3 regions of the Yersinia entomophaga genome follow, and region 2 is predicted to be linked to each of the others. Evidence: predicted binding sites of a transcription regulator. Region 2 holds the regulator's gene; each other region holds the start of a gene.

Region 1 (6,010 bases), 740 kb from region 2:
AGCAGCGTAGTGACGCGCGGATAGCGAATCAATACATCGGCCAGCATATGAGCGTTGCGCAGACTGTGTTGATCCAACCAGGTACAACCTGACGGCATCGGATGGTGATGTAGCAAAATCAAAGTGTAGCGTTCTGGATGAGCCTGTAAGCAGCGTTCCATCCACTCTAGCTGATGTTCGCTTAATTCACCGTAAGGCACACCAAAAACCTGGCTGTCCAATAAGAGAATCTGCCAGTTATCGCCTACAAACGCCTGTTTTGATGGCGCAATATTTGCCGCGGCCAGCACATCTACCATTGCCGGCTGGAAATCATGATTTCCCGGCAACCAAAGGCATGGCGCAGACAAACGGGCAATACCCTGCGCAAAATGCTGATAAGCCGCTATAGACTGATCCTGCGCCAGATCGCCGGTCGCAACGATCAGATCGTAGGAGTACTTTTCGGCAATAATTGCATCCAATACCGCCCGATAGCTGCGTCCGGTATTGACACCCAGCAAGGTTTCATCCTCACCGGCAAAAAGGTGGGTATCTGTTATTTGTAATATTCTGACCCTGGCCCCACTCGCCATAGGCAGTTCAAACAGGCTTTCCAATTGGTATCCTTGTTTTAAGTCTGTCTAACAAACCGGAACCGCCACAGCTCCATGCGCCAAGCAATAGCGCAACCAGTCAGCAAGAAACTGGTTAATTTGATGCTTTTCGTCCCGTTGATGCAACTTTTTATTCGGATAATCATAACTTGCTTTGAACCGGGAGATCTGCTGACTGGCACACACTTCCGCTACCCTGGCATCATGGTAAAGGCGTACCGACATCGAAGGCAGCCCCCAATGGCCGACGACTGGCGCAGTCTGCACAATCTCAACCACCGTAGTGTAGCGAGTCGATTCCAAGATAGTTAATCGATAACAGATGCTATTGACCTGATAAGCCATGCTTTCATTCACTTCGTCAGTGCGCGGCGTTAAACGACGCAATTGTGCGTAATTAGTTTCGCACACCCGCATCATTTCAGGAAAATCAGGCGTATAGCGTTTAGACATTATTTTTCCCACTCTTTTCTCAGCAACTGATGGTGCAACGCCAGCCATTGTAATGCAATGACCGAAGCGGCGTTATCGATAACGCCTTCTTCCACCCAGCGGTAGGCCTGCTCGCGGCTAACCACGTGGACGCGAATATCTTCATTCTCTTCTTCCAGACCGTGAATACCGGAGGCCGTGGTGGCATCCACTTCACCGACCATAATCGATAAACGCTCGCTGGTACCACCGGGGCTGGCCAGATAACTCAATACCGGTTTACAGCGCCCAACGATGATACCTGCCTCTTCCTGCGCTTCGCGGCGGGCGACCTCTTCCACACTCTCCCCCGGCTCGATCATGCCAGCGACCATCTCCAGTAGCCAAGGAGACTCACTGGAATCAATAGCTGCGATACGCAGTTGCTCCACCAGCACCACTTCGTCCCGGATCGGATCATAAGGAAGCAAAACCGCCGCATGGCCGCGCTCAAAAATCTCCCTTTTTACCTCACCACTCATTTCACCGTTGAATAGGCGATGACGGAAGCGATACAGATTCAATGAAAAAAAACCGCTGTAAAGTGACTCACGTGCAATAATTTCCACATCATTCTTATTCAAAGTTACCGGTGACTCTTGGGGCAATGACATATACTTTTCTCCTACCTGAGTATTGTGCCGATATACTAATTTTTTATGACACTCGTTTTACTGATATAAAAAGTAAAAGTCTTCGCGAATAAAAAATGATAAGCGGCGGGCTAGCTATGCTGTCTGAGTTTAAAATAGCAAGCGTGGCGGCCTTATGGGAATGGTTGGAAGAATACTGGTTTAAGTTTGTGTTAGATTTAGGTAAATAAAGGCAAGATGGCACAATCAGCCACCTTATCCCATTGGCAGACTCTGATAGAATCGGCAACAATTCGTCTATCGTCAGATACCATGGCAACATTTTGCGCACAACTGCTGCACAACAAGGAATGCAAATGAAGAAACTGCTCCCCCTTCTTATCGGACTGAGCCTTGCCGGTTTCAGTACCATGAGCCAGGCAGAGAACCTGCTGCAAGTTTATAAACAAGCGCGGGACAGCAATCCCGACTTACGTAAATCTGCCGCTGACCGTGATGCTGCATTCGAAAAAATCAATCAATCTCGCAGCCCGCTGTTACCACAGCTCGGTTTAGGCGCAGGTTATACCTATACCAACGGTTTCCGCGATAACAATGGCGTAGACAGCAATTCCACCTCAGGATCGCTGCAACTGACCCAAACCATTTTCGATATGTCAAAATGGCGCGCGCTGACCTTACAAGAAAAAGCTGCCGGTATTCAGGACGTTTCGTTCCAGACCAGCGAACAATCGTTAATCCTGACCACCGCTACCGCCTATTTCAACGTACTGAGAGCGATTGACTCTCTGTCTTACGTTCAGGCGCAGAAAGAATCGGTATACCGTCAGTTGGATCAAACCACTCAGCGTTTTAACGTCGGTCTGGATCCAATCACCGACGTACAAAACGCCCGCGCCAGCTATGACACTGTGCTGGCCGATGAAGTGACGGCGCGTAATAATCTGGATAACGCACTGGAAGTTCTGCGTCAGGTCACCGGCGTTTACTACCCGGAACTGGCCTCTCTGAACGTTGAACGTTTGAAAACCGATAAACCAGACGCAGTCAATAACCTGTTGAAAGAAGCAGAAAAACGCAACCTGGCGTTGCTGACTGCTCGCTTAAATCAGGATTTGGCTCGTGAGCAGATTAAAGCGGCCGAAACTGGCTATATGCCAACGATTGATCTGACCGCTTCTTCATCAATTACTAATACCCGTTACAGCGGTAGCGCCAGTTCGCAGCAAATCAATAATGACGCTGGTCAGAACAAAATCGGCGTGCAGCTTAGCCTGCCATTATACAGCGGCGGAGCAACCAACTCGGCGGTTAAACAGGCGCAGTTCAACTTTGTTGGCGCCAGCGAGCAGTTGGAAAGCGCACACCGTGGCGTCGTGCAGAACGTTCGTTCCTCGTTTAACAACATTTCGGCATCAATCAGCAGCATCAATGCCTACAAACAGGTTGTGATTTCAGCCCAAAGTTCATTGGATGCCATTGAAGCCGGTTATCAGGTGGGAACTCGTACCATTCTGGATGTGTTGACTGCAACCACCACGTTGTACAATGCAAAACAGCAGTTAGCCAATGCCCGTTATGACTATCTGATCAATCAGTTAAACATTAAATCTGCTCTGGGTACTCTGAATCAGAACGATTTGATGTCGCTGAACGCAGTATTGGATAAGCCGGTTCCAACTGCACCAGACGCTGTGGCGCCCGAGGGTAAACAGCAACCTGCGGGCAGCGACGCACAGACCGCGTCTCAAACTGTGCCGGTGACTCAGCCAGCGGCGGCGACAACCCGCAGTTCTGGTAATCCATTCCGCAACTGATTCTGACGTCGGCCTTTCCCCAAGGCCGACATTCTTCGGGCGTAGCATTGTATACGCCCGATTATTACTTTTCTCATGATTTCCTCCACTTTAGGGACAAGCATTTTTCATCGATGAAAAAAGAGAGCTAGCCCGCAGCATTTCGTATAGCAATGTAAAGTATGCCGCTGACCTCCCCCTGCGCTTTAATTTTATACATCTTTCCCCTATTCTTATGGCCACGCTATATGACTATAAATGGGATAAAGGGCAAAAAGCCCGGACACAGGACCAATGACGATGAAACGGACTAAAAACATCAATCAAGAGACATTCCGTAAATCCTGGCGTAACTATCGCTTAGCGCCTGTCGCGTTGGCGGTCAGTGCCGTATTTATGCTTGCCGGTTGCGAAAAAACCGATGAAACCGTCTCTCTGTACCAGAATGCAGACGACTGCTCACAGGCAAATCCATCTAAAAGCGCCGAATGCACTGCGTCTTACAATAATGCCTTGCAGGAAGCGGCTAAAACCGCGCCTAAATATGCAACGCGTGCAGACTGTGTGGCTGAATTTGGTGAGTCTCAGTGTACTCAGGCACCGGCTCAGGCCGGTATGGCTCCGACTTCAGCACCCGCAGAAGCTGGCGCAACGGCGCAGCCACAGCAGAGCGGCAGTATGTGGATGCCTCTGATGGCCGGTTACATGATGGGCCGAATGATGGGCGGCGGCGCAAGCCAACCACTGTTTACCTCTAAATCAGCAGGCAGCCCGGCTAACGGCAAATTTGTTGACGCAACCGGTAAAAACTACGGCCCTGCTACCACCGGTCGTACCATGACCGTGCCTAAAACCGCGCTGGCACCAAAACCTGCGGTAACCAACACTATCACTCGCGGTGGCTTCGGTGAATCAGTAGCCAAACAGACCTCTATGCAGCGCAGCAATGCTTCATCATCCAATTCCAGCTCGCGCAGTATGGGTGGCTAAGGTCTGATTAATGAAACGTTTACCGATTACCGAGCGTCCAGACTGGCGCGAAAAGGCGACCGAGTTTGGCTTTAAATTTCACACCATGTATGGCGAGCCGTACTGGTGTGAGGATGCCTACTACGAATTTACGCTGGCGCAGATTGAAGAGCTGGAAGATACCACGGCAGAATTGCATCAAATGTGCCTGCAGGTGGTAGAAAAGGTCATTAATAGCGATGAGCTGATGGCAAAATTCCGCATTCCTAAACATGTTTGGGATTTCGTCCGCACTTCGTGGCGCACCAACCAGCCTTCTCTCTATTCCCGCCTTGATTTAGCCTACGACGGTAAAAGTCCGGCCAAGTTACTGGAAAATAACGCAGATACGCCAACGTCACTGTATGAAGCGGCATTCTTCCAATGGCTGTGGCTGGAAGATCAGATCAACGCTGGCAATCTGAGCGGCGATGCAGATCAGTTCAACAGCCTGCAGGAAAAGCTAATCGAACGCTTTACTGAACTGCGGGAAAACCACGGTTTTAGCCTGTTGCATCTGGCCTGCTGTCAGGACACCGAAGAAGATCGCGGTACGGTGCAATATCTACAAGATTGTGCTCTTGAGGCCGGATTACCAACCGAATTCCTGTTTATGGAAGAAATCGGCCTGGGTGAAAAAGGGCAATTTACCGATCTGGATAACCAGGTTATCAGTAATTTGTTCAAGCTCTATCCATGGGAATTCATGTTCCGCGAAATGTTCTCCACCAAGCTGGAAGACGCGGGCGTTCGCTGGCTGGAACCGGCGTGGAAAAGCATTATTTCCAACAAAGCACTGCTGCCGCTGCTGTGGGAGATGTTCCCTAATCACCCAAATCTACTGCCAGCATACTTTGCCGAAGACGACCATCCGCCGCTGGATCACTATGTGACCAAGCCTTTGTTCTCACGGGAAGGTGCCAATATCCAGATCGTGGAAAATGGCAAAGAAGTGGCCCGCGTGGATGGCCCTTACGGTGAAGAAGGCATGATCGTACAGCAATTCCATCCGTTGCCACGCTTTGGCGATAGCTACACGCTGATTGGCAGCTGGTTGATCAACGATCAGCCCTGCGGTATTGGTCTGCGCGAAGATCGCGAATTGATCACGCAGGATCTGTCTCGATTCTACCCACATATTATTTTTGGCTAATCCCCAACTATGATGTGCAAAAGGGAAGGCAATCGCTTTCCCTTCTTATATTTATAAAACCACTTATATCAATCAAATCATTAGCCTAAACGAACCGACAGCATACTCAGCGATCCCATTTCGATTCCTTCGGTCGGTAGAGAAATAGCTTCTTTTCCGTCCCAGGCTCCCAAAATATACAGCAGCGGCAGGAAGTGTTCCGGAGTCGGGTTTGACAGCGCCGCGCCCTCATGATCCATAAAATGGACCAGTGGATGGTTATCCCCCTGATAATCAAGGTTATCCCTGACGTACTGTTCAAAAGATTCGGCCCACGGATAAGGGCTAGCCTCTCCCTTCCAGTTAACCATTCTCAGGTTATGAACCACGTTACCACTGGCCACAATCAGCACA
Region 2 (6,010 bases):
CTGACGCCTTTTACCTCAAATTCCACTTCCGCCAGTGACTCAGCGGTGTGGCGTGTCATGAGCTCATTTTGGCTGGGTGAGACTTTTATCCGTGGCGTTTGGTGATACAGCGCCAAGCAGATCGCGTCTAATAACGTTGTTTTTCCGGCACCGGTTGAGCCAGTAATAGCGAAAAGACCGTTACTGGCAAAAGGCTCGGCGGTAAAATCAATCTTCCACTCGCCTTGTAATGAGTTAATGTTTTTTAGGCGCAGGCTTAAAATTTTCATACTTATTCTTCTCTTGCATCGGCATTCAGCGTGACTTCATCGACAACTTGTTGAAACATTTCCCGCATTTTCTGCTGCCGTTGTTCGGTCAGCTCCGTTTCTAACGCGAGGCGACGTTCGAATACGTCGCTGACGCTTAGCTCATTCAACGTTTCTTTCTCTTGCTGATGAATACTGTTTTGGCGCTGCTCTTTACTGCGGCGCAGGAGTACCACTTCAACCGGGAGATTCTCCGTCAATGCCTGAATGCGTCGCTGAATATCGCTGAGATAGTCTTGGGTGGCGACTTCAATATCCAGCCATACCGGTGGGCCGGAAAGTTGGCTAAAGGCAGCGAGCTGCTGCTCTATCTGCCGTAAATCCCCTTTGATTAATTGCATCGGTTGCCACTGCGGGACAGTCAGAGTCTCCACCCCGGCAAGGCTTTGCCCTGAGAACTCCACCAAAAATACGCTCTTCTCTTTATTCAGTTCATCAAAACTGAGAGGAATCGGGGAGCCGCTATAGCGAATATGCTCCGACTTTGCTACCTGCTGAGCGCGGTGGATATGGCCCAGAGCGATATAATCAGCGGGGGGGAAAGCCTGAGCAGGGAAGGCGTCAAGCGTGCCGATATAAATGTCTCGAACTGAGTCGGAGGTGCTGACGCCTACGGTCGTTAAGTGACCCGTGGCGATAATGGGCAAGGGTAATGCTAGCCGCTTGCGCAGGTTGACCGCCGTTTGATAAAGCTGCTGATAATGTGCCGCGATGGCTTCTTGTAGTGCTAATTGTTTTTGCGATCCGGATTCTCCCGCCTGACTGGCGATCAGATCTCTTGGGCGTAGAAAAGGGATCGCACACAGAATGGCTCCGGGCTGATCTTCACGATCGTGTAGAATGAAAACCTGTTGTTCCAGATCGTTGCTGGCGTGGGCAATCACCTTGGTATTGAGATAGGCCAACAGTTCGCGTGACTCATTTAAGGTTGCGACAGAATCATGGTTACCGCCAAGAACCACTAACTGACAGCCCGTCGGCTGAAGATCGACCACAAACCGGTTATATAACTCGCGGGCGTAGCTCGGTGGCGAACCTGTGTCGAAGATATCGCCGGCAACAATTAACGCATCAACCTGATGTTCTTCAACTTTTTGGATTAGCCAGCGTAAAAAAGCCTGATGCTCCGCCGCCCGGCTTTTGGTGAAGAAATACTGGCCTAAGTGCCAGTCTGAGGTATGTATAATGCGCATAAAACTCCCGCTAGGGCAGGTAATCAATGGCGCTGATTATAAACGTTGAGAAGGGGATGTCGCGGTTAAAAAGGAGGATTGGTTGAAATCCCAGAACGGCTTCGCAAAGTTGCTGAAATAACCTTGCAACACCCTTTCGGTTAGCCGCTATGCTTATTGGCTGCAAAGGGATGGTTTTTTTCATAAAACTGTCATAAAACTGACGCATAATGGCGCGGAAATCAAATAGCAACCGCTAACATATTGGCAGGATTGACGATGGCAAGACGCATACTGGTGGTGGAAGACGAAGCGCCGATTCGCGAGATGGTGTGTTTTGTGCTGGAGCAAAACGGCTACCAACCGTTAGAAGCCGAAGATTATGACAGCGCGGTTACGCGCTTGTCCGAGCCTTTCCCTGATTTGGTACTGCTAGACTGGATGTTGCCAGGCGGCTCTGGGATTCAGTTTATCAAGCATATGAAACGTGAAGCCATGACCCGGGATATTCCGGTGATGATGCTGACCGCCCGCGGTGAAGAAGAGGATCGGGTGCGCGGGCTGGAAGTGGGAGCCGACGATTACATTACCAAGCCTTTTTCTCCCAAAGAGCTTGTTGCCAGAATCAAAGCGGTGATGCGCCGAATTTCACCGATGGCCGTGGAAGAGGTGATTGAAATGCAAGGGTTAAGTCTCGATCCTTCTTCTCATCGGGTCATGGCTAACGAAAAAGCGTTAGACATGGGGCCAACCGAGTTTAAATTACTGCATTTCTTTATGACTCACCCGGAGCGGGTTTACAGCCGCGAGCAGTTGCTAAATTATGTTTGGGGCACTAACGTTTATGTGGAAGACCGCACTGTTGATGTCCATATCCGCCGTTTACGCAAGGCGCTTGAATCCGAAGGGCATGACAAAATGGTGCAAACCGTCCGGGGCACCGGATACCGTTTCTCAACGCGCTATTAAGTATGTAGTGCCGGAGAATGTGTCGTGCTAGAACGCTTATCATGGAAAAGGCTGGCTATTGAGCTGGCACTTTTTTGTCTGCCCGCGCTATTGCTCGGGCTTTTCATTGGTTATCTCCCTTGGCTATTACTGGTTTCAGTATTGGCAGCGCTGATCTGGAATTTTTATAACCAGCTTAAACTTTCTCATTGGCTATGGTTAGACCGAAGCATGACGCCACCGGCCGGACGCTGGAGCTGGGAGCCGCTGTTTTATGGTCTTTATCAGATGCAACTGCGTAATCGGCGGCGGCGGCGTGAGCTGGCGCTGTTGATAAAACGTTTCCGCAGCGGCGCTGAATCCTTGCCCGATGCGGTGGTTATGACGACCGTAGAGGGAAATATCTTTTGGTGTAATGGATTAGCGCAGAATTTACTGGGCTTTCGTTGGCCGGAAGATAACGGCCAGCACATTCTTAACCTGCTGCGTTACCCGGAATTTACCCATTATCTGCAACAGCAGGAATTCAGCCGCCCATTGACCGTGCAGCTTAATAATGGCCATTACGTTGAGTTTCGCGTTATGCCTTATTCAGAAGGGCAATTACTGATGGTGGCGCGAGATGTGACGCAAATGCGTCAACTGGAAGGCGCGCGGCGAAATTTCTTTGCCAACGTTAGCCATGAATTACGGACGCCGTTAACTGTACTGCAAGGCTATCTGGAAATGATGCACGATCAGGAACTGGACGCGGCATTGCGCGGTAAAGCCTTGAATACCATGCAAGAGCAGACCAAACGGATGGACGGTTTGGTGAAGCAATTATTGACGTTATCAAAAATCGAAGCAGCACCAAATGTGGATATGAATGAGCGAGTGGATATTCCACTGATGCTGAAGCTACTACAGCATGAGGTTCAGGCGTTAAGCAGCGGTCGCCATGAGATTACTTTCCGCGTGAATGAACAGCTTAAAGTGTTTGGTAATGAAGACCAGTTGCGCAGTGCCGTATCCAATCTGGTGTATAACGCGGTAAATCACACGCCAACCGGTACAAAAATCGAAGTGTGCTGGCAATTGACGCCGCAGGGCGCTCAGTTTCAGGTCAGTGATAACGGGCCGGGCATTGGGCCGGAGCACGTTCCTCGTCTTACCGAGCGCTTCTATCGGGTAGATAAAGCCCGTTCGCGGCAAACCGGCGGAAGTGGGCTTGGGCTGGCGATTGTTAAACATGCGCTGAGTCACCACGATGCGCGTTTAGAGGTCATGAGTGAAATTGGTTTGGGGACGCGTTTTGTCTTCACCTTACCGAAGCGATTGATTGTTCCCACGGTTTTAGCTGAGAATGCGGTCAAAACCTAGGCTTTACGGACGATATTCTGATGATGAAATGGAGCAAAACGGCGTTACTGGGTGCAATGTTATGGGTCAGCACTCCGGTTTTTGCTCAGGCACCGGTTGGGATGCTTTCCGGTAATCTTTCCAGCGTAGGCTCTGATACGCTGGCGAATCTGATGTCTCTGTGGGCGGAAGATTTCAATCATCAGTATCCGAGTATTAATCTGCAAATTCAGGCCGCCGGTTCGTCAACCGCACCGACGGCTCTGGCCGCAGGTGCAGCTCAACTTGGCCCGATGAGTCGTCCGATGAAAGCCGCCGAGATTGCCGCTTTTGTTCAACGCTATGGCTATCCTCCTTTAGCCGTGCCTGTGGCGGTGGATGCGTTGGTGGTTCTGGTGCATCAGGATAATCCGCTGGTGGGGCTGAGTTTGTCACAGCTGGACGCCATTTATTCGCAAAATCAATTATGTGGTGATAATAAGCCAGTAAACTTATGGGCTGATCTTGGGCTGAAAGGCCCGTGGGCTGGGCGTTCTCTCCAGCGTTATAGTCGGAACTCAGCTTCCGGCACCTACGGTTATTTCAAACAGCGTGCTTTGTGCGGCGGCGATTTTCGCAGCCAGGTCAATGAATTACCTGGTTCAGCCTCGGTGGTTCAGGCTGTCGCAACCTCGCTGAACAGTATCGGTTATGCCAGCATTGGTTTTCGCGCCAGTGGCGTCAGATTATTACCTTTGTCGGTATCAGGGCAGGATTACGTCATGCCAACCGCCGAAAATGTTCGAAATGGCCGTTACCCCTTGTCCCGCTATCTTTATATCTACGTCAATAAAGCCCCTGATAAACCTCTAGAACCGCTAACGGCGGCGTTCTTGCAGCGAATTCTATCTCCAGAAGGGCAAGAACTGGTGAGTCGTGACGGCTATCTCCCCTTATCGCAAGAAAGCTTGAAAAAGGCCCGTTCAGCGCTGGGATTTACCCACTAATTTAGTTGGATATGAATTTATTTCATATGCAGTGAAAATTCCTCTATTGAATCAAAATCGGTGAGATGACACTCTCCAGTCAATTTATTTGGACGTCTGGATGTCTATTTGTAACTCAAAGAAACTATCCATTCGGTAAATTATTTGTGCCGTGGCGGCTTTAGTCGGCGGTATAGGATCTGGAGCCTGTTATGCAAAGAACGACCCCTGCTTTTCGCGCCGATGTTGTCGGCAGTTTGCTGCGTCCTGCGGCGTTGAAACAGGCGCGCCAGCAGCGCCTGAACGGTGATATCAGCGCTAGCCAGTTACGCGAAATTGAAGATAACGAAATCAGGTACATAGTGGCAAAGCAGCAGGAGGCGGGGCTGCAATTGGTGACCGATGGCGAATTTCGTCGAGCCTGGTGGCATTTCGATTTCTTCGAAGGTTTGGAAGGAGTTGAAGGTTACGATGTCGAGCAGGGCATTCAGTTTAACGGCGTTCAGACGCGCGCTCGCAGTATCAAAGTGGTTGGCAAACTGGGCTTTAAATCCCATCCAATGCTGGAGGATTTTCTTTTTTTACAAAGTATTGCCGGAAACTCCGTGGCTAAAATGACTATCCCCAGCCCGAGCGTGCTGCATTTTCGCGGTGGCCGTAACGCTATAGATAAGCAGGTTTATCCCGATCTGACCGCGTATTTTGACGATTTAGCTCAGACCTATCGTGATGCTATTCAGGCCTTTTATGATGCGGGCTGCCGTTATTTACAGTTGGACGATACTGTGTGGGCTTATCTGTGTTCGGACGATCAGCAGCGTCAGATCAGAGAGCGTGGTGAAGATCCAGAGCAGTTGGCGCAGATCTATGCTCAGGTGCTCAATAAGGCACTGGCAGGCAAGCCGGCGGATTTGACTATTGGTTTACATGTGTGCCGCGGTAATTTCCGCTCGACCTGGATTTCAGAGGGCGGTTATGAGCCAGTAGCGAAAATATTGTTTGGCACAGTTAACGTCGACGCTTTTTTCCTTGAATATGACACGGAACGTGCCGGTGGTTTCGAACCTCTGCGCTTTATCAAACCGGGGCAGCAACAGGTGGTTTTGGGGCTGATTACCTCGAAAAATGGCACCTTGGAACAACCGCAGGCGGTGAAAGAACGTATCGCCGAGGCGGCCAAATTTGTCGATATTGAACAACTCTGCCTTAGCCCACAGTGTGGCTTCGCTTCGACGGAAGAAGGGAATAGCCTGACGGAGCAGGATCAGTGGAAAAA
Region 3 (6,010 bases), 220 kb from region 2:
AAAGGTTTCCATAAGGCTCCGTGGGGGTTATCTACTGGTTTTATCAACAGCAGTATGGCACGAAAAACCGGCGTTTTTGAATAGCCTCTGTCAGTTTTATGCCGCCTATCATTGACAATGCGAAGTGGTTCGCACTGATTAACTACAAAGCGTTAGTCTTTATCCTTCAAACTGATTATGCCAGGTTATCAGCCGTGACTGGGCATAGCCTTAAATAGCGACTAGGATGAGGTTTTGCCTAATCTATCGGAGTCAGAAAGATGTCAGTTGACCGCCCGCAGCCCTTATTAACCGCTGAGGATTGCTCGCCGGCCGTGCTAGAACGCGCTTGTGCAGTCTCTCCTTTCATTTTCCTGGCTGACCATGCCGGGCAAACTATCCCCTCGCGATTAGGTGATTTAGGCCTACCGCCCGGCGAAATAGATCGACATATTGGCTGGGATATCGGCTCTTTACCCGTAGCTCAACGGCTCAGTGAGCTGCTGGATGCCACCTTAATCCATCAGCGTTATTCTCGCCTGGTCATCGACTGTAACCGTACTCCCGGTATCGCCAGTTCTATCCCTGAAATTTCCGAGCAAACCACGATTCCAGGCAATCAAAGTGTCACCCCCGCGCAGGCAGAAGCCCGCAGAACCGAAATTTTCCAGCCTTACCACGATCTTATTCGCCAAACGCTGGATCGACGCGCAGCCCAAGGGCAACCTAGCGTTATCATTTCTATGCATAGTTTTACGCCAACTTTTAAAGGTGTGGCCAGACCTTGGCAGATCGGTACGCTGTTTAACCGCAATCCGGAATGGGCTTTATTGCTGGTTGAATTATTACGTGCAGAAGGCGATTTACAGGTCGGGGTCAACGAACCTTATGCCATCCTTTGGACAACAGCAATGGGCAGAAAAATTGTCGCGTATTCTAACGCAACTGTGGCAACAATTTAGTGACCGTTGCTGATTGTGCGGCGAGTTGGTCGCGAATTAAGGAAGAGTCAATTGGGTGAAATCGGTCCAAAATAAACAACCGCCAACCAACAACGTGCTGGCGAGCGCTTGCCTGATGAGGCAATTGGCGCGAAATAGAACAAAAATAGCGCAATTAACGCTGTATAAATGAGCGATATTCAGATAATATCGTGGTACTGTTTATTTATACAGTACCACGACGCATTGATATTTACTCACGTTCAATCAGGCTCAGTATCGTATTTGAAACCGTTCGTGAGAAGAGAGATCTTCCTAAATCTTATCTTGAGAGGCCGCTACGATGACATTTCGCATTATTGAAAAACAGCCGCAGCAAGTTGTCAGTATTCGGGTGATTGGCCCTTACGCCGAAACCATTCCTCTTGGTTTCAAACAGTTATCATCCTGGCAGCAGCAGCACCCGTTACCCTATGAATCCTGGCTAGCGCTTTATTGGGATAACCCTGAAACCACGCCACCCGCCAATCTGCGGGCTGATGTGGCTTTTTCTGTGGCCGATGATTTTGTCTTGCCCGCGCATGCCAGCAGTGGTGTGCTTTTACAAATAATACCTGGTGGGACTTATGCGGTTTATCGTGCGCGGGTGACCGATGGGGATTATGCCAAGGCATGGGGAGAGTTGTATAACCTGCATTTACCCGCCAGTGGCTACCTCCCGGCAGAAGGTGCGTGTTTTGAGGTCTATTTGAATGACGGAATGGCCGACGGTTATTTCGATATTGATATCTATCAGTCAGTGAGACCGATGGACACCGAGTAACTCGTACTCCGCGGAGTGAATACTTTCCTACTCGCTAAATTCTGCCCTTACTGGTTTAACTTTTTGATAAATATGGTGATGTTTCAGTGAGGCAGGGATGTCGGTAAATAGGGAACATGGGAAAGCATGCCAGAGCGGCAAAATGCCGCTTTCTGTTAGTAAAATTGAGCCGATGTTTTTTAAAGTAGTTTGATTAAAAATGAGGGTGAAATAATTAACATAAGCCGTCATAAAAACGTCATCCGGCTGCTCTAGTATCCAATGTAACCAATAAATACAAACTGTATTAGTGTGTTACAAAAGGAACTCTACCGATGTCAAAGCGCATTTCTACCGCTTCCCGAGTCGCATTATCAACGCTGTTGCTGTCTACCAGTTGCACATTACTGATGCCTAACGCCAGTGCCGCAGAAACGGGCTTATATGACCGTTCCGCGAAAGGCGACATCACTCAGTTCGGCGGAGCTCGTCGATTAGATAGTGACCAGACGCAGGCTTTACGCGACTCTTTATCGGATAAAACCGTAAAAAATGTCATTTTGCTGATTGGCGATGGAATGGGCGATTCTGAAATCACCTCGGCGCGTAACTATGCGGCGGGTGCCGGCGGTTTCTTCAAAGGCATTGATGCCTTGCCACTGACGGGTCAATACACGCATTACTCTTTAGACAAAAAGACGCAAAAACCGAATTATGTAACTGATTCCGCTGCGTCAGCCACCGCATGGTCAAGCGGCGTTAAAACTTATAACGGCGCGTTGGGTGTGGATGTTACAGGCAAAGATCACATCACCATTCTGGAACTGGCGAAAGCGGCAGGGAAAGCCACTGGCAACGTTTCTACCGCAGAGTTGCAAGATGCCACGCCTGCCGCTCAGTTTGCTCACGTTACCGGTCGCAAATGCTATGGCCCTGAAGAAACTAGCGAAAAATGCGCGACCAATGCGCTGGAAAACGGCGGAAGAGGTTCGATAACCGAGCAAATGATCCAAGCCCGGGCAGATATCACGCTAGGCGGCGGAGCAAAATCTTTTGAGCAACTGGCTAAGGCCGGCGAGTGGAAGGATAAATCCTTGCGCGACCAGGCTATTGCCCGCGGTTATCTGATTGTTGAGAGTCTGAATGATCTCAATGGGGTAACTCAGGCAAATCAGGATAAACCCGTTCTTGGCCTATTCTCGGCGGGTAATATGCCAGTGCGTTGGTTAGGCCCGAAGGCGTCATACCACGGTAATATCGATAAATCTCCAGTCACCTGCGAGGTGAATCCGGAACGCACTGCGGATATTCCAACGTTGGCCGCCATGACAGAAAAAGCCATAGAAGTGTTGAAAACCAATGAAAAAGGTTTCTTCCTACAGGTAGAAGGGGCGTCAATTGATAAACAGGATCATGCCGCGAACCCTTGTGGTCAGTTCGGTGAAACTGTTGATTTGGATGAAGCGGTACAAAAAGCGCTCGAGTTCGCAAAAGCCGACGGCAACACGCTGGTGATTGTGACCGCCGACCATGCTCATTCCAGCCAGATCGTCGAGGCCGATGCCAAGGCGCCGGGGTTGACGCAGGCATTAATGACCAAAGATGGCGCGGTGATGGCGATCAGTTATGGGAATTCCGAAGATGACTCTCAAGGTCATACCGGCACGCAGCTACGCATTGCTGCCTATGGCCCTCACGCGGCTAACGTCGTGGGTCTAACTGACCAAACCGACCTGTTCTTTACCATGCGTGATGCAATGGCGTTGAAGTAATGGCGTTGAAGTAATGGCGTTGAAGTAATAATTGATTTTATTGGAAATAATATACTCCCCGTTTGCGTTGGCTGCGGGGATTTTTATCGTTGACTCTCTGCCTATAGCGCGATGTCTATCGGGCAATAAGATGCCGGAGTTGTTTAATCATTTCTGTATGAAGCGCCTGATGAGCGATATCCCGCACGAGTATTACCTCAACGTTAACCCGTTCGGCTAACCAGTTGGTTGCAACCATACCCATTCGGTCTTTTTCACCACAAACGAGAGTGACACCCTGAGCGTCCATTTGCGCAACTTGTCGCAATATATCGTTGGTAATAAAAAATCCGGCGGCATGGTAATGAATTTCTAGCATGATGGCGGAATAAGTTCGCGGATTGAAAAATTCATCGGTTAACGTGATTGTCTGATGGAAATCCTGGTGCGCATTTGTCGCGATTTCATCGGTATTCACCCAAAGTTGAGCCATAGATCTCTTCTGACTGGCTAGGCCCGTGGCCAAAATCTGTAAACAGCGATAGTAGGTGGCCGATTTAGGTTGGTTTTCAGCAAAAATAAAAGGTTTTAGCCTATGCGTCTGGCAGATCTGCTGATGGAAATAAAACCAATGCAGCTCCTGCACAGTCGCAATAGGAATAAAAGGGCAACCGATTACCAGTTTCAAACCGCTCATGCCATAGCGAATTTTGTATAAAATGCCTAACCAACAGCCCCAGGAGAGACCTAAAATATTGGCACGCGGCATTTTTAAAAAACATCGAAGCCTCTCAATATCTTCCACCAGATGGTTGATGGTATTGATTCTTCGCTCGCCGTAAGGAAGAGATTGGCCGCAACCTCGTTGATCAAAAATTAAAACGTCGCACAGTGACAAATCAAAAAATGCCGTATGAATAAGATGACTTTGCCCCGCAGGCCCTCCGTGGAGAACGATCCAAGGTTCGCCCTGCGGATTTCCATGCCGCTCCCAATATATGGAGTGCAGATCATCAACCGGGAAGAAACCTGAGCTACGCACTTGCGTCATGGGTATTTTCTCAACATATAAAACTGAAATATGTGGCACTGATCCAGTGAGCTGGCCGTATTCTTTATTACCTCAAATCCAAGCGCCGAGGCCAGGTCTGTGATGGGAACCAATACGGGAGTATGACCAAAAACAAATGCTATCCCGCCGGGATTCAATAGGCCGATCAAATGATTAAAAGCGAGCGCCGCGCTACCTATTTGCATCACTTCATCATTCAGAAAGCGCAGAATAAGAATATCGCAGCGTTGCCGGGAAGACATGGCGTCGCCAACGGAAAAAGAAATAGGCCGTTCCTTATGTCTCTCACGAGCAAATTCGATCATCTGAGGAGAAATATCTGAACCAATATAATTAAACTCAGGAAGTTTATTAGCCAGGGATGCCAGAAAATCACCGGTAGAACAGGCGGGATCGTAAATAACACCCTGGGTTTTTAACACCTTAAGGCTGAGTTCTGTGTGCATCTGAAAATGGCGTTCTTCCCTAGCCATTCTCTCAGCAGAAAGGTGGTCAACTTGCCAAAATTTATCGCCAGAGGGAAGTGCGCCGTCAAAATCGCGAATAAAACAAAAATCAATTTCGCCCATAGGGTCGGTTAATAGGCTTTGGAAAAAACTAGAGCGCCGGCGAGAAGAGGGGGCAATATAACTGAACGTGACATGGTTTCCTTCCCGTCTGGCAGAATTGAACGGACCTAATAAATTAATATCGCTTAATACGCTGGGCCAGCTTTGTCGACCTAATTCATTTTCACATATAAATTTTCGCCCCAGCCAGGATTCCTCTTCCGCATGTGCCAGGAAATAACTCCCCATGCTAAGGTCAACCTCTTCGGTTAAGGTCACTATATTGCCTTCGGGAATATCCCCTATCTGTTTCTGGTGTTTAATATATTGATGTTCTCTGATTAACCACCTGACGGCAAAATCATCTTTAGATAGTTTTTTTTTCAAGAGACCTCCTTCCTCTTAACAGAGGTAAAACAATATTCCCGCTGGTAATAATATAAAAGCGTTCAAAGCTAGGAATTAAAACATTGGTTAGACACACCTGAGAAGTTTCATAGAGAATACTCTTCCCGATAACAAACCCTTGTTCAATTAAATCCTGTTCTATCTCGACAAGATCTTCGGCGGGGCGACTGTCTGCGTGGTCTGAAACTGGCAGGCGACACAGTAAGACTTCATTGGTGTTAAAAATATCCGCGGTTCGCATGCAAAAACAACGCTCTAATTTTTTGTATCTTAATAACCGCTGATGCAATACTTCGTTCTCTCGTTGAATCTCTTGGCTATGATTAAATACCGCATTGATTTGTACCAATTCACTTAACGCTCGCTGCAATGCGTGGTGCGGATGTAGCGATGTTCCGCAGCCTATTGGATATTTTATTAGTTTTGATTTTTCAGCTAACGCCAGATAAGTACGACATTTCAGTCCCTGAGTAATATCCAGTACTCGTATCCTTTGTTGAATTTCCTCT

The links. Region 2 encodes PhoB, which activates phosphate uptake and scavenging genes when phosphate is short. Its sites were predicted from a motif close to CTGTCATAAAACTGNCNNAT; they were not measured.
Region 1: nudF (ADP-ribose diphosphatase) is a predicted target of PhoB. The motif match lies at 1,714-1,733, and genes of this name have one in related genera.
Region 3: phoA (alkaline phosphatase) is a predicted target of PhoB. The motif match lies at 1,968-1,987, and genes of this name have one in related genera.

Annotation. Positions count from the first base shown of each region.
Region 1 is NZ_CP010029.1:2,173,028-2,179,037, forward strand. Features, by position in the region: gene cpdA (3',5'-cyclic-AMP phosphodiesterase) at 1-599, opposite strand, end outside; gene PL78_RS09900 (DUF1249 family protein) at 624-1,049, opposite strand; gene nudF (ADP-ribose diphosphatase) at 1,049-1,681, opposite strand; gene tolC (outer membrane channel protein TolC) at 2,017-3,477, shown strand; gene PL78_RS09915 (DUF1190 family protein) at 3,757-4,446, shown strand; gene PL78_RS09920 (glutathionylspermidine synthase family protein) at 4,457-5,617, shown strand; gene ygiD (4,5-DOPA-extradiol-dioxygenase) at 5,698-6,010, opposite strand, start outside.
Region 2 is NZ_CP010029.1:1,430,715-1,436,724, reverse strand. Features, by position in the region: gene PL78_RS06525 (AAA family ATPase) at 1-269, opposite strand, end outside; gene sbcD (exonuclease subunit SbcD) at 272-1,501, opposite strand; gene phoB (phosphate response regulator transcription factor PhoB) at 1,760-2,449, shown strand; gene phoR (phosphate regulon sensor histidine kinase PhoR) at 2,474-3,790, shown strand; gene PL78_RS06505 (PstS family phosphate ABC transporter substrate-binding protein) at 3,814-4,755, shown strand; gene PL78_RS06500 (cobalamin-independent methionine synthase II family protein) at 4,947-6,010, shown strand, end outside.
Region 3 is NZ_CP010029.1:1,206,245-1,212,254, reverse strand. Features, by position in the region: gene ogt (methylated-DNA--[protein]-cysteine S-methyltransferase) at 1-12, opposite strand, end outside; gene PL78_RS05425 (N-formylglutamate amidohydrolase) at 261-941, shown strand; gene sbmC (DNA gyrase inhibitor SbmC) at 1,264-1,743, shown strand; gene phoA (alkaline phosphatase) at 2,058-3,494, shown strand; gene PL78_RS05405 (alpha/beta fold hydrolase) at 3,610-4,524, opposite strand; gene PL78_RS05400 (class I SAM-dependent methyltransferase) at 4,521-5,480, opposite strand; gene PL78_RS05395 (YcaO-like family protein) at 5,461-6,010, opposite strand, start outside.